Victivallis sp. Marseille-Q1083: one gene and its partner. Each later gene encodes a partner of the first gene's protein in a complex. Links are inferred from orthologs where the notes say so. Each region holds a gene or a part of one and is shown on either strand. Other genes may lie near its edges.

Region 1 (6,690 bases):
GAAGTGGTTTTGACCAAGAATGATCGGGTGGTGCTCAAATTGGCCGATCTCAACGATGAAAAGCGCAAAAAAATCGGCATGCGCACGGTAAAGAAAAACCGCAAGAATCAGACTGCCGGCGGGATGATTGAGCGTTCGGTTTCGGTTCATGTCTCCAATGTGACGTTGACGCCGGAAGCCAAACAGGCCAAGCTGGACAAGAAAGCGGCGCTCCAGGCCAAGAAGAGCCAGGCGCGCGCGGCAGCGGCAGCGAATGGAGTGAAGTAAAATGCCTGATATGAGCAAAAAGTACAGGGATGAAGTTCGTCCGGCGCTGCAGGCACAGCTCGGATTGAAGAACGTCATGCAGATTCCGAAGCTGGAAAAGATCGTCATCTCCACCGGGATGAAATCCTCGGCGGAGCGCGATGCCTTCAGCGAAGCCAGGAAGCATCTCGCGGCGATGACCGGCCAGATGCCGGTGATCACCAAGGCCCGGAAGAACGTTTCGAACTTTAAATTGCGCGTCGGGATGCAGATCGGCGTGATGGTGACGCTGCGCGGCGCCAGAATGTATGAATTTCTGGATCGTTTCGTGCACAATGCGCTGCCGCGCGTTCGCGACTTCCGCGGTATTCCTTCGAGCGGTTTCGATGGCCGCGGCAACTACAACGTCGGTATCCAGGACATCTCGGTTTTCACCGAAGTGGATCCGGATAAGCTGAAGTATCCGATCGGCGTCAACATCACGATGGTGACGACGGCGGAGAACGACGACGAGGCGCGCGCGCTTCTCAAACTGTTGGAAGTTCCGTTTGCGGAATAAGGAAGGACTTTAAACGATGGCGAAGATTAGTTTGATTGTAAAGAGCGAACGCCCCAACAAGTTCAAAGTTCGCGAATACACTCGCTGCAAGGCTTGTGGTCGTGCCCGTGCTTATATCCGCAAGTTCCAGCTCTGTCGTATCTGCTTCAGAGAACTGGCTTCCAGCGGTAAAATTCCGGGCGTAACCAAGGCCAGCTGGTAAGAACAGGAGTTGTGACAAGATGAGTATGCAAGACCCGATTGCCGATATGATCACCCGAATCCGGAACGCCGGTGCGGCGGCCTTGAAAAAGGTCGAAATGCCCAGCTCGAAGATGAAGGTGGCGATTGCGGCGGTGATGAAGCAGGAAGGGTATATCGCCGATTATGCCGTCAGCGAAGACGGGGTGAAGAAGACATTGGCGATTGACCTGAAATATTATAAGAATAAACCGGTTATCGAAGGGGTGACGCGCGTCAGCAAACCCTCCTGCCGGACCTACTGCGGCGCGACGGAGATCCCGAAAGTCCGCAACGGGCTCGGAACGGTGATTTTGTCCACGCCGAAAGGCATTCTGTCCGGCCGCGAGGCGGCGCTGGCGAATGTCGGCGGAGAAATTCTCTGTTATATCTGGTAATTTTTTAGTGTAAGGATAATACAAACATGTCTCGTATAGGTAAGAAACCGATTCCGGTGCCGGCGGGGGTCACAGTGACCATTGCCGACGGGACCGTGACGGTCGCGGGCAAGGAGAAACTCCAGCTCGCACTGCCGCCGAAAGTGGCGGTGGAGATGAAGGACGGACACGTTCTGGTTTCGCAGGTGGAGGACACGCGTACTTCCAGCGCGATGCAGGGCTTGGCGCGCAGCCTGATCAACAATATGGTCATCGGTGTTTCCCAGGGGTTCAAGAAGGAGCTGCAGATTATCGGCGTCGGTTACAAAGCGCAGATATCCGGCAGCAAACTGGTGCTGAACCTGGGCTATTCGCATGTGATCAATTACGATGTGCCGGCCGGCGTCAAAGTGACGGTTGCCGACAACGTCAAGATCACCGTCGAGGGAGCCGACAAGCAGTTGGTCGGCGAAACCGCCGCCACCATCCGTCGGTTCCGCAAGCCGGAGCCGTACAAAGGCAAGGGCATTCGCTATGTCGATGAGCAGATTACGCTCAAAGAAGGCAAATCGGTCGGTTAAGGTTGAGGTAAAGTACTTATGGCTGTATTTACGAATAAAGACAGACGGATGCGTCGGCATCTTCGCATCCGTAAAAAGGTCGCTGGCACGGCGGAACGTCCGCGCTTCTGCGTCAGCGTGACGACCAATCACATCTATTGCCAGTTCATCGATGACGTCAAGGGTGCGACGCTGGCGTCGGTTTCGACACTGGATGCGGCGTTCAAGGCGGCCGACGGCCGTCCGAACCTCGACGGCGCCGCGCTGCTCGGCAAGATGGCGGCGGAACGCGCTTTGGCGGCGAATGTCACCGAAGTGGTTTTCGACCGTTCCGGTTTCCAGTATCATGGCCGGGTGAAGGCAATTGCCGAAGCCGCCAGAGCGAACGGACTGAAATTCTAGAAGGAGCTTGAAATGGCGAAACGTGATAATATGAAAGCTCAGGATGAGGTCTTTCAGAACGAGCTCGGCGAAAGCGTCATCAGCATCAACCGCTGCAGCAAAGTCGTCAAAGGCGGCCGCAACTTCAGTTTCGGCGCGCTGGTGGTGGTCGGTGACCGCAACGGCAAAGTCGGCTTCGGTTACGGCAAGGCCAACGAAGTGGCCGACGCGATCCGCAAGGGCGGCGAAAGCGCCCGCCGCAATTTGAAGACGCTGCCGATGCACGGCGCGACGTTGCCGCACGCGGTGGAAGTCAAATTCGGCGGCGCGAAGGTGCTGTTGAAGCCGGCGAGCGCCGGCACCGGTTTGATTGCCGGCGGCGCGGTCCGGGCGATTCTGGAACTGGCCGGCGTCAAAGACGTGCTGGCCAAATCGCTTGGCGCGAGCAACTCGGTGAACGTGGCCAAGGCGACGTTCAAGGCGTTGGAGGCGCTGTCCAGCCGGGACGATGTGCTGGCGAAGCGCGGCGTGGAAACGATTTAAGCTTGGAAGGTTTTTACAATGAAGTTACATGAATTGGCTCCGACGCCGGGTTCCCGGCATCCGCGCAAGCGGGTGGGGCGTGGTGACAGTTCCGGCTTGGGCCGGACCTGCGGCCGCGGCGAAAAGGGACAGAAATCCCGTACCGGTTCTTCGATCCGGCCGTTTTTCGAAGGCGGTCAGATTCCGCTGTTCCGGCGTCTGCCGAAGCGCGGTTTCAACAGCCCGGACCATATCGAATACAATATCGTCAATTTGAGCGTGCTGGATGAGCATTTCGCCGCCGGGGAAGTGGTCGACAGCGAGGCTTTGAGCGCCAAAGGTTTGCCGGGCAAAGCGGACCGGATGCTCAAGATTCTCGCCAACGGCGAAATCACCAAAGCATTGACGGTAAAAGCACATAAATTCTCGGCGGCCGCCAAAGCCAAAATCGAAGCGGCCGGCGGCAGTTGCGAACAGATCTAAAGAGAAAAGCGGGGATTCGATGTTTGCTGCATTTGTGAATGCGTTTAAGGTAAAGGAGTTGCGGTCGCGGTTGCTGTTCACCGCCGGAATTATCGTTCTGGTGCGGGTCGCTTCCAATCTGCCGTGTCCGGGAGTAAATTCGGGTGCTTTGAATCAGTACCTGACCAATTTTTCTCAGGAAGCCGCTTCCGGCGGCGTCATGGCGATGGTTAACCTCTTCACCGGGGGTGCGCTCGAGCAGTTCGCGGTGGCGACGCTCGGTATCATGCCGTACATTACCTCGTCGATCATTATGCAGTTGCTGACGCCGGTGTTGCCGTCGCTGGAAAAAATGTCCAGAGACGGTGAATCCGGCCGCCAGAAAATCAATCAGTACACCCGCTATCTCACTGTTCTGATCTGTATTTTCCAGGGCTTTCTGGCCGCGGCGGCGATGGCCGATCCATCCCGGATCGGTTTGCCGTCACCGCATTTGCCGTTGTATGTCGGCAGCCAGACAGTCTTTATGTTGATGACGATCATCGTGCTGACGGCGACGACGATGGTCTTCATGTGGCTCGGCGAACAGGTGACCGAGCGCGGTATCGGCAATGGCGTGTCGATCATCATCACGATCAACATCATCGCCCGTATGCCGCAGGCGGTCACCCAGTTGGTGGAAATGACCATCTCCGGACAGACGATGTCCGGTGCGACCTTCAAACCGGTCCAGTTGCTGTTGCTGTTCGCCGTTTTCATCGCGGTTACCGCGGCGACGATTCTGTTGACGCAGGGCTACCGGCGGGTGCCGATCCAGATGGTCCGCAAGACGATCGGGACACAGGTGATGGGCGGCAGCACCTATATGCCGCTGAAGGTCAATTTCGCCAACGTCATGCCGATCATTTTCGCCGGTGCGATCATGATGGTGCCGGGGCCGCTGTTCAACGGTCTGGCGCAATTCACCAAAGGGCGCGACTGGAGCGGCGCCAGTGATTTCTTCCTTTCGCTGGGAACGCTGTTCCGCTATCATTCGACCGGATATATGGTGCTTTACGGTTTGCTGATCATGGGCTTTTCTTACTTCTGGGTGGCCAGTCAGTTCAATCCGATTCAAATTTCTGAAAATCTGAAGCGCGACGGCGCTTATATTCCCGGTATCCGTCCGGGGCAGCCGACCGCCGATTTCCTCGATCAGACGATGACCCGGGTGACGTTCGGCGGCGCGGTGTTCCTGACGGCGCTGGCCTTGTTCCCGATGATTCTGGCGACGCCGATCTTCGGCATCGATTTCCTGGTCGCCTCTTTCTTCGGCGGCACCAGCTTGCTGATCATGGTCGGTGTGGTGCTGGACACCATGAGCCAGATGGAATCGCACCTGACGATGCGCAATTATGACGGTTTCCTGAAGAGCGGCCGGCTTCGCGGCCGCAATGCGATCCAGTAAGACGACATGACGACCGATGTGATAGCGATCGACGGACCGGCCGCTTCCGGCAAAAGCACGGTGGCGGCCGGATTGGCCGAACGGTTGCGGATTCCGTACATCAATACCGGCAGCATGTACCGGGCGATCACGCTGGCGGCAATGCGCCGGGGCGTTTCGGCCGCGAATTGTACGGAGGCGGCGTTGGCGCCGGTCCTGGAACGGTTGCAGTTGGATTATGTCCGGAACGACGCCGGACATTTTGTTTTGCGGATGGACGGGCATGAAACGGACGCCGCATTGCGCAGTGCCGAAGTGGCGGCGCTGGTCAGTCCGGTGGCGGCTCTGCCGAATGTTCGCGCCTGGCTGCGGGAAAGACAGCGGGCGCTGGCGGCGGCGGGTCGGCTGGTCATGGAAGGCCGGGACATCGGTACCGAAATTTTCCCGGACGCCAGGTTCAAATTTTTTCTGACAGCGACGCCGGAAGAGCGGGCGCGCCGCCGGCTGGCGCAATCGGGTGAAAATTTCGACGGCGCCACTTTGGAGTCGGTGGCGGCGGCGATCGCCGAGCGCGACCGGATTGATTCCACCCGGACAGTGGCCCCGTTGCGGCCGGCGGCGGATGCCGTGCTGGTGGACAGCACCGGATTGGAAGTGGATGAGGTGGTAAATTTACTGGCGCGAAAGGTGATGGAGTGATGCACTGGCATGAAAGTTTTTACCGGGTTCCTTACGCGGACACCGATCAGATGGGTGTGGTCTATTACGCCAATTATCTGGAATATTTCGAACGCAGCCGCACGGAGATGCTGCGGGAGGCCGGTCTGCCTTACAGCGCGCTGGAGCGCTGCAACTGTTTTCTGCCGGTGACGGAGGTCAATTGCCGGTATTTGTCGCCGGCGCATTACGATGAACTGCTGACGTTCCGTTCCGGCGTCGCCGGCGTCAAGGGGGTCCGGCTTAAAATCATCACCGAAATTCGGCATGAAGCGACACTCCTGGTGCGCGGCGAGGTGACGCTGGCCTGTATGAACCGCGACCGTAAGTTGATCCGGCCGCCGGTCGAGCTTCTGACCGCTTGTGAGCAATATCGTGTGGAAGAGTAAATCCGGGGAGGTTTATCATGGCGATGCTGGAGCAGAATCAATTATATCCGCTGAAATTTCAACCTCTGTATTTTGCCAGGATCTGGGGAGGCAGCCAGCTCAGTGAGTTTTTGCACCGGCAATTGCCGCCGTCGGAGGAGCCGATCGGCGAATCCTGGGAACTGGTGGATCGCGAAGCGGTGCAGAGTCAGGTGGTCAACGGACCATTGGCCGGGCACACCATTCATGAATTGATCGAATTTTACGGGCGTTCTCTGCTGGGGTCCAAATGGACCGGCGGCCGTTTCCCGCTGTTGGTGAAACTGATCGATGCCGGGCAACGGCTGTCGCTGCAGGTGCATCCCGACGAACAGGCGTGCGCCAAGCTTGGCAACGGCGCGGAGCCGAAAACGGAGATGTGGTACATCATCGCCGCGTTGCGCGGCGCGAAGATCATGGCCGGTCTGAGTCCGCGCGGGACGCGCCGGCAACTGGTGGAGAATCTGAACTCTCCGGATGTCGAGAATCTGCTGCAGGTGTACCCGTCGCAGCCGGGGGATGCCTACTTCATCAGCGCCGGCACGCTGCATGCGATCGGCGAAGGGAACCTGCTGCTGGAAATCCAGCAGAACAGCGATACGACTTACCGGGTCAGCGACTGGGGAAGAGTCGATCAGAGCGGCCGGTCGCGTCAATTGCATTTGCAGGAGGCGATGGAGTCGATCGATTTCATGAACCGGACCAGTCCGCGGATTCCGGGGGTGGTCGGCGATGTCGCCCACAACCGCAAATTCCCGATGATCAACCGTTGCCGGTTTTTCAGCGTCGACAGTCTGCTGCTGGTCAGTCCGTG
Region 2 (3,522 bases), on another replicon or contig:
CTGGTTTTGAAGCGCGGTTTTTCTCTGCGGCCGGGAGAGCGGGTGCTGGTTGCCGAGGATGTCATCACCAAAGGAGGCCGGGTGCAGCAGACCATCGACCTGGCCCGCTCGTTCGGCGCCGATGTCGTCGGCGCTGCCGTGCTGGTCGACCGCAGCGGAGGGGCGGCCGGTTTCGATGTGCCGACTGAAAGTTTGATTCGGTTGAATTTACCGACTTTCGAACCGGACCAGTGTCCGTTGTGCGCGGCCGGCGCCCCGCTGGACACCCCCGGGTCCAAATAAAACGATTGGTTAGTCCGTCTGGCGGAAAGCGGGCGGTGGAAGGAAATTGTTATTTATGATTGAACGCATTGTCAAAAAAATCTTCGGCAGTAAATCGGCGCGCGATTTGAAAAAAATGCGTCCGTTGGTCGCCAGGGTCAACGAGCTGGAGGTTTCTTACCAGAATCTGTCCGAAGCGGAATTGAAGAACAAGACCGTGGAATTCAAGGAACGCCTGAAAAATGGTGAAACGCTCGACGACATCATGTGCGAGGCGTTCGCCGTGGTCAAGAATGCCTGCCGCCGGCTGGTGGGGCAGGAAGTGGAAGTCTGCGGACAGTCGATGGTTTGGGATATGATCCCGTTTGACGTGCAGATTCTGGGGGCGATTGCCCTGCACAGGGGCAATATCGCCGAAATGGCCACCGGCGAAGGAAAAACGCTGGTCGCCTCGATGCCGCTGTATTTGAACGCCTTGAGCGGCAGAAACTGCCAGTTGGTGACGGTCAACGATTATCTGGCCCGCCGTGACTCCGAGTGGATGGGGACGATTTATCGCTACCTGGGCTTGACGGTCGGTTGTCTGCAGGGACAGATGCCGTCGAATATTCGCCGCGAACAGTATCGCTGTGACATCACCTACGGCACGAACAGCGAATTCGGTTTCGACTATCTGCGGGATATGGGGATGGCCACCGAGGCGCGTCATCTGGTGCAGCGCGACCACTTCTATGCGATTATCGACGAAATCGACAGTATTTTGATTGATGAGGCGCGGACGCCGCTGATCATTTCCGGTCCGGTGCCGATGTCCAGCCACCAGTTCGACCAGTTGCAGCCGAAAGTGGCGCAGCTTTTTTCGAAGCAGAATCTGCTTTGTTCGAAGTTGGTGCAGGAGGCGAAGTCGACTCTGGAGCGCGAGGGGATTTCTGCCGAAGAGCGGGAAAATGCCCTGCTGAAACTGCTGCAGGTGAAATTCGGCATGCCGACCCACAAGCAGTTGCTGCACGTCCTGGAAGACGGCAGCATTCTCAAGGAGGTGGAGCGGCTGGATTCCAAGGTGCACAGCGACAACAATCGCGGTCTGCTGCAGGAAGTGCAGGGAGATCTGTATTTCGCCATCGATGAAAAATCGCATGGTGCCGATTTGACCGAAAAGGGACGCAATGCGCTGTCTCCGAATGATCCGGAGGCATTTATCATGCCGGATCTGCTGCTGGAGCTGCACAATATTGAAAACGATGCATCGCTGAGTGAAGAAGAACGGTTGGCCAAACGCCAGAAATTCGAAGCCGATTATGCGGTCAAAAGCGAACGGCTGCATGATTTGTCGCAGCTGTTGAAAGCGTATTGCCTGTTTGAAAAAGATGTGCATTACGTCGTGCAGGACGACAAGGTGATGATCGTCGACGAGCACACCGGCCGGTTGATGCCGGGCCGGCGTTTCAGCGATGGTTTGCACCAGGCGCTGGAAGCCAAGGAACGGGTGAAAATCGAGCAGGAAACGCAGACGCTGGCGACGATTACCATTCAGAATTATTTCCGTCTTTACGAAAAACTGGCCGGCATGACCGGCACAGCGGAAACCGAAGCCAACGAATTTCATCAGATTTACAAACTGGATGTCATCGTCGTGCCGACCAACCGGCCGTGTCAGCGTATTGATGCCAATGACTCGATTTTCAAGACGCGCCGCGAAAAATTCAACGCGATCGTCGAGGAAACCGCCGCCCGCCACGCCAAAGGGCAGCCGGTGTTGCTGGGAACGATCTCGGTGGAAGATTCTGAAATTGTCAGCCGGATGCTGAAGCGGAAGAATATTCCGCACAATGTCCTGAATGCCAAGAACCATCAGTTGGAGGCGGAAATCGTCGCCAACGCCGGCCGGGTGGGCGCGGTGACGGTGGCGACCAATATGGCCGGCCGCGGTACCGACATCAAGCTGGGGCCGGGAGTGGCGGATTTGGGCGGTTTGCATGTTATCGGCAGGTCCCGCCCCGATTCGCGGCGGATCGACCGGCAGGTGCGCGGCCGCTGTTCGCGCCAGGGCGATCCGGGGGCTTCGAAATTCTATGTGTCGCTGGAAGACAATTTAATGCGCCTTTTCGGCGGCGACCGGGTCATCAAGATTTTTGAGCGTTTCGGCTTGGAAGAGGGCGAGGAGTTGGAGCATCCGTGGTTGAACCGTTCGATCGAAACGGCGCAGCGTCGGGTGGAGCAGCAGCACTTTGCAATCCGGAAACGGACGCTGGAATTCGATGATGTGATGAACAAGCAGCGCGAGATCATTTACGGTCTGCGGAAAGATGCGCTTCTGTCCGAGAAGCCGCTGGATACCTTGATGTATCTGGTCGAACAGCATGTGTTGAACAAAGTGCAGGAAATCGCCCTCGGGCCGGCCAAGGGAGAAGCCCGTACCCAGAATGACGGTGAATTCGATATGGCCCGCCTGGTTACCTGGCTGAAGGCGACGTTTCCGATCGACTTCCAGGAGAGCGAGCTGACTGCCGGATTTAGAGCCGGTTCGAAAGCGGCCGGCGACGGTCGCGGGCCGCTGCGCGATCCGAGCGCGTTGACCGAGCAAATCGTCGATAAGATCGAAGTTGCCTATAACCGGAAGAATGAGATCCTGCCGCGGGAACAGTGCCGCTATCTGGAACGCCATACGGTGCTGGATGCGATCGACCGGTTGTGGCAGGAGCATTTGTATACGATGGACAGTTTGCGGTCGAGCATCTATTTGAGGGTTTACGCCGCGCAGAAGGATCCGTTGGTGGAGTACAAGCATGAAGCGTTCAAGGCCTTTGAAGTGTTGATGGGGCAGATCGAGCAGGAAGCGGTTGCCAATATGTTCCGGGCGACCATTGCGACATTGGAGAGCTTTGAGCGGTTGCTGGAATCGCTGCCGCAGGAATTGATACACCGTTCGTTCGGTCAATTCGATATGAATGAACTGTTGAGCGCCGGCCGCAAGGACGGTCGTCCGGCGATTCCCGGTTCCATTACGATCAGCAATCCGGCGATGAAGCCGAAGGACAATGGTCCGCGGCGTTCGAAATGACCGGTAACGTTTTAGCAGAGCAGAAAAGGAAGGCGTAGTGCCGCATGAATTATCGGATTGAAATTTCACCGTTGCGCACCTGGCGGGATGCGCGCGGAGAGGGCGTCAAACAACAGATAGTCGACTTTCTGAAACTGAATGTCGATGCGGTTTGGACGCGGGATGTTTATACGATCGCTGCCGACGTCGATGCGGCGGAA

The links.
Region 2: the proteins of secY (region 1) and secA are in contact, whole or in part, in a crystal structure (PDB 3DIN), measured with the Thermotoga maritima proteins. The link is inferred for Victivallis sp. Marseille-Q1083 from one-to-one orthologs. Residues at the interface, in WP_004081795.1 of Thermotoga maritima: Glu108, Gly109, Glu110, Glu111, Ala236, Glu237, Arg238, Arg239, Ile240, Thr241, Ile242, Gln243, Tyr244, Ala245, Arg246, Arg247, Val248, Thr249, Gly250, Arg251, Arg252, Val253, Tyr254, Gly256, Ala257, Ser258, Thr259, Tyr260, Leu261, Pro262; in WP_004082002.1 of Thermotoga maritima: Glu261, Ala262, Arg263, Lys300, Ala301, Arg302, Thr303, Ile304, Ile305, Leu323, Tyr324, Asp325, Pro326, Val329, Ser330, Tyr333, Ile336, Lys340, Phe345, Val349, Glu363, Phe364, Tyr374, Ser375, Gly376, Gly377, Glu393, Ile395, Thr482, Ser483.

What each region holds. Positions count from the first base shown.
Region 1 is NZ_CAHJXL010000001.1:1,460,775-1,467,464, reverse strand. What follows is about bases 2,765-5,569. They hold secY (preprotein translocase subunit SecY), read left to right. Parts: upstream 2,765-3,366; coding sequence 3,367-4,773; downstream 4,774-5,569. Other genes in these bases: HWX74_RS05780 (thioesterase family protein), read left to right, coding at 5,451-5,569; cmk ((d)CMP kinase), read left to right, coding at 4,780-5,451; rplO (50S ribosomal protein L15), read left to right, coding at 2,904-3,347; rpsE (30S ribosomal protein S5), read left to right, coding at 2,765-2,885. Also shown: HWX74_RS05830 (KOW motif domain-containing protein), read left to right, coding at 1-267; rplE (50S ribosomal protein L5), read left to right, coding at 269-805; HWX74_RS05820 (type Z 30S ribosomal protein S14), read left to right, coding at 822-1,007; rpsH (30S ribosomal protein S8), read left to right, coding at 1,027-1,422; rplF (50S ribosomal protein L6), read left to right, coding at 1,449-1,982; rplR (50S ribosomal protein L18), read left to right, coding at 2,001-2,363; more of rpsE, read left to right, coding at 2,376-2,764; more of HWX74_RS05780, read left to right, coding at 5,570-5,858; HWX74_RS05775 (type I phosphomannose isomerase catalytic subunit), read left to right, coding at 5,876-6,690. UniProt on the Escherichia coli protein: The central subunit of the protein translocation channel SecYEG. Consists of two halves formed by TMs 1-5 and 6-10.
Region 2 is NZ_CAHJXL010000002.1:839,890-843,411, forward strand. It holds secA (preprotein translocase subunit SecA), read left to right. Parts: upstream 1-337; coding sequence 338-3,322; downstream 3,323-3,522. Other genes in the region: pyrE (orotate phosphoribosyltransferase), read left to right, coding at 1-282; HWX74_RS19485 (AIR synthase-related protein), read left to right, coding at 3,367-3,522. UniProt on the Escherichia coli protein: Required for protein export, interacts with the SecYEG preprotein conducting channel.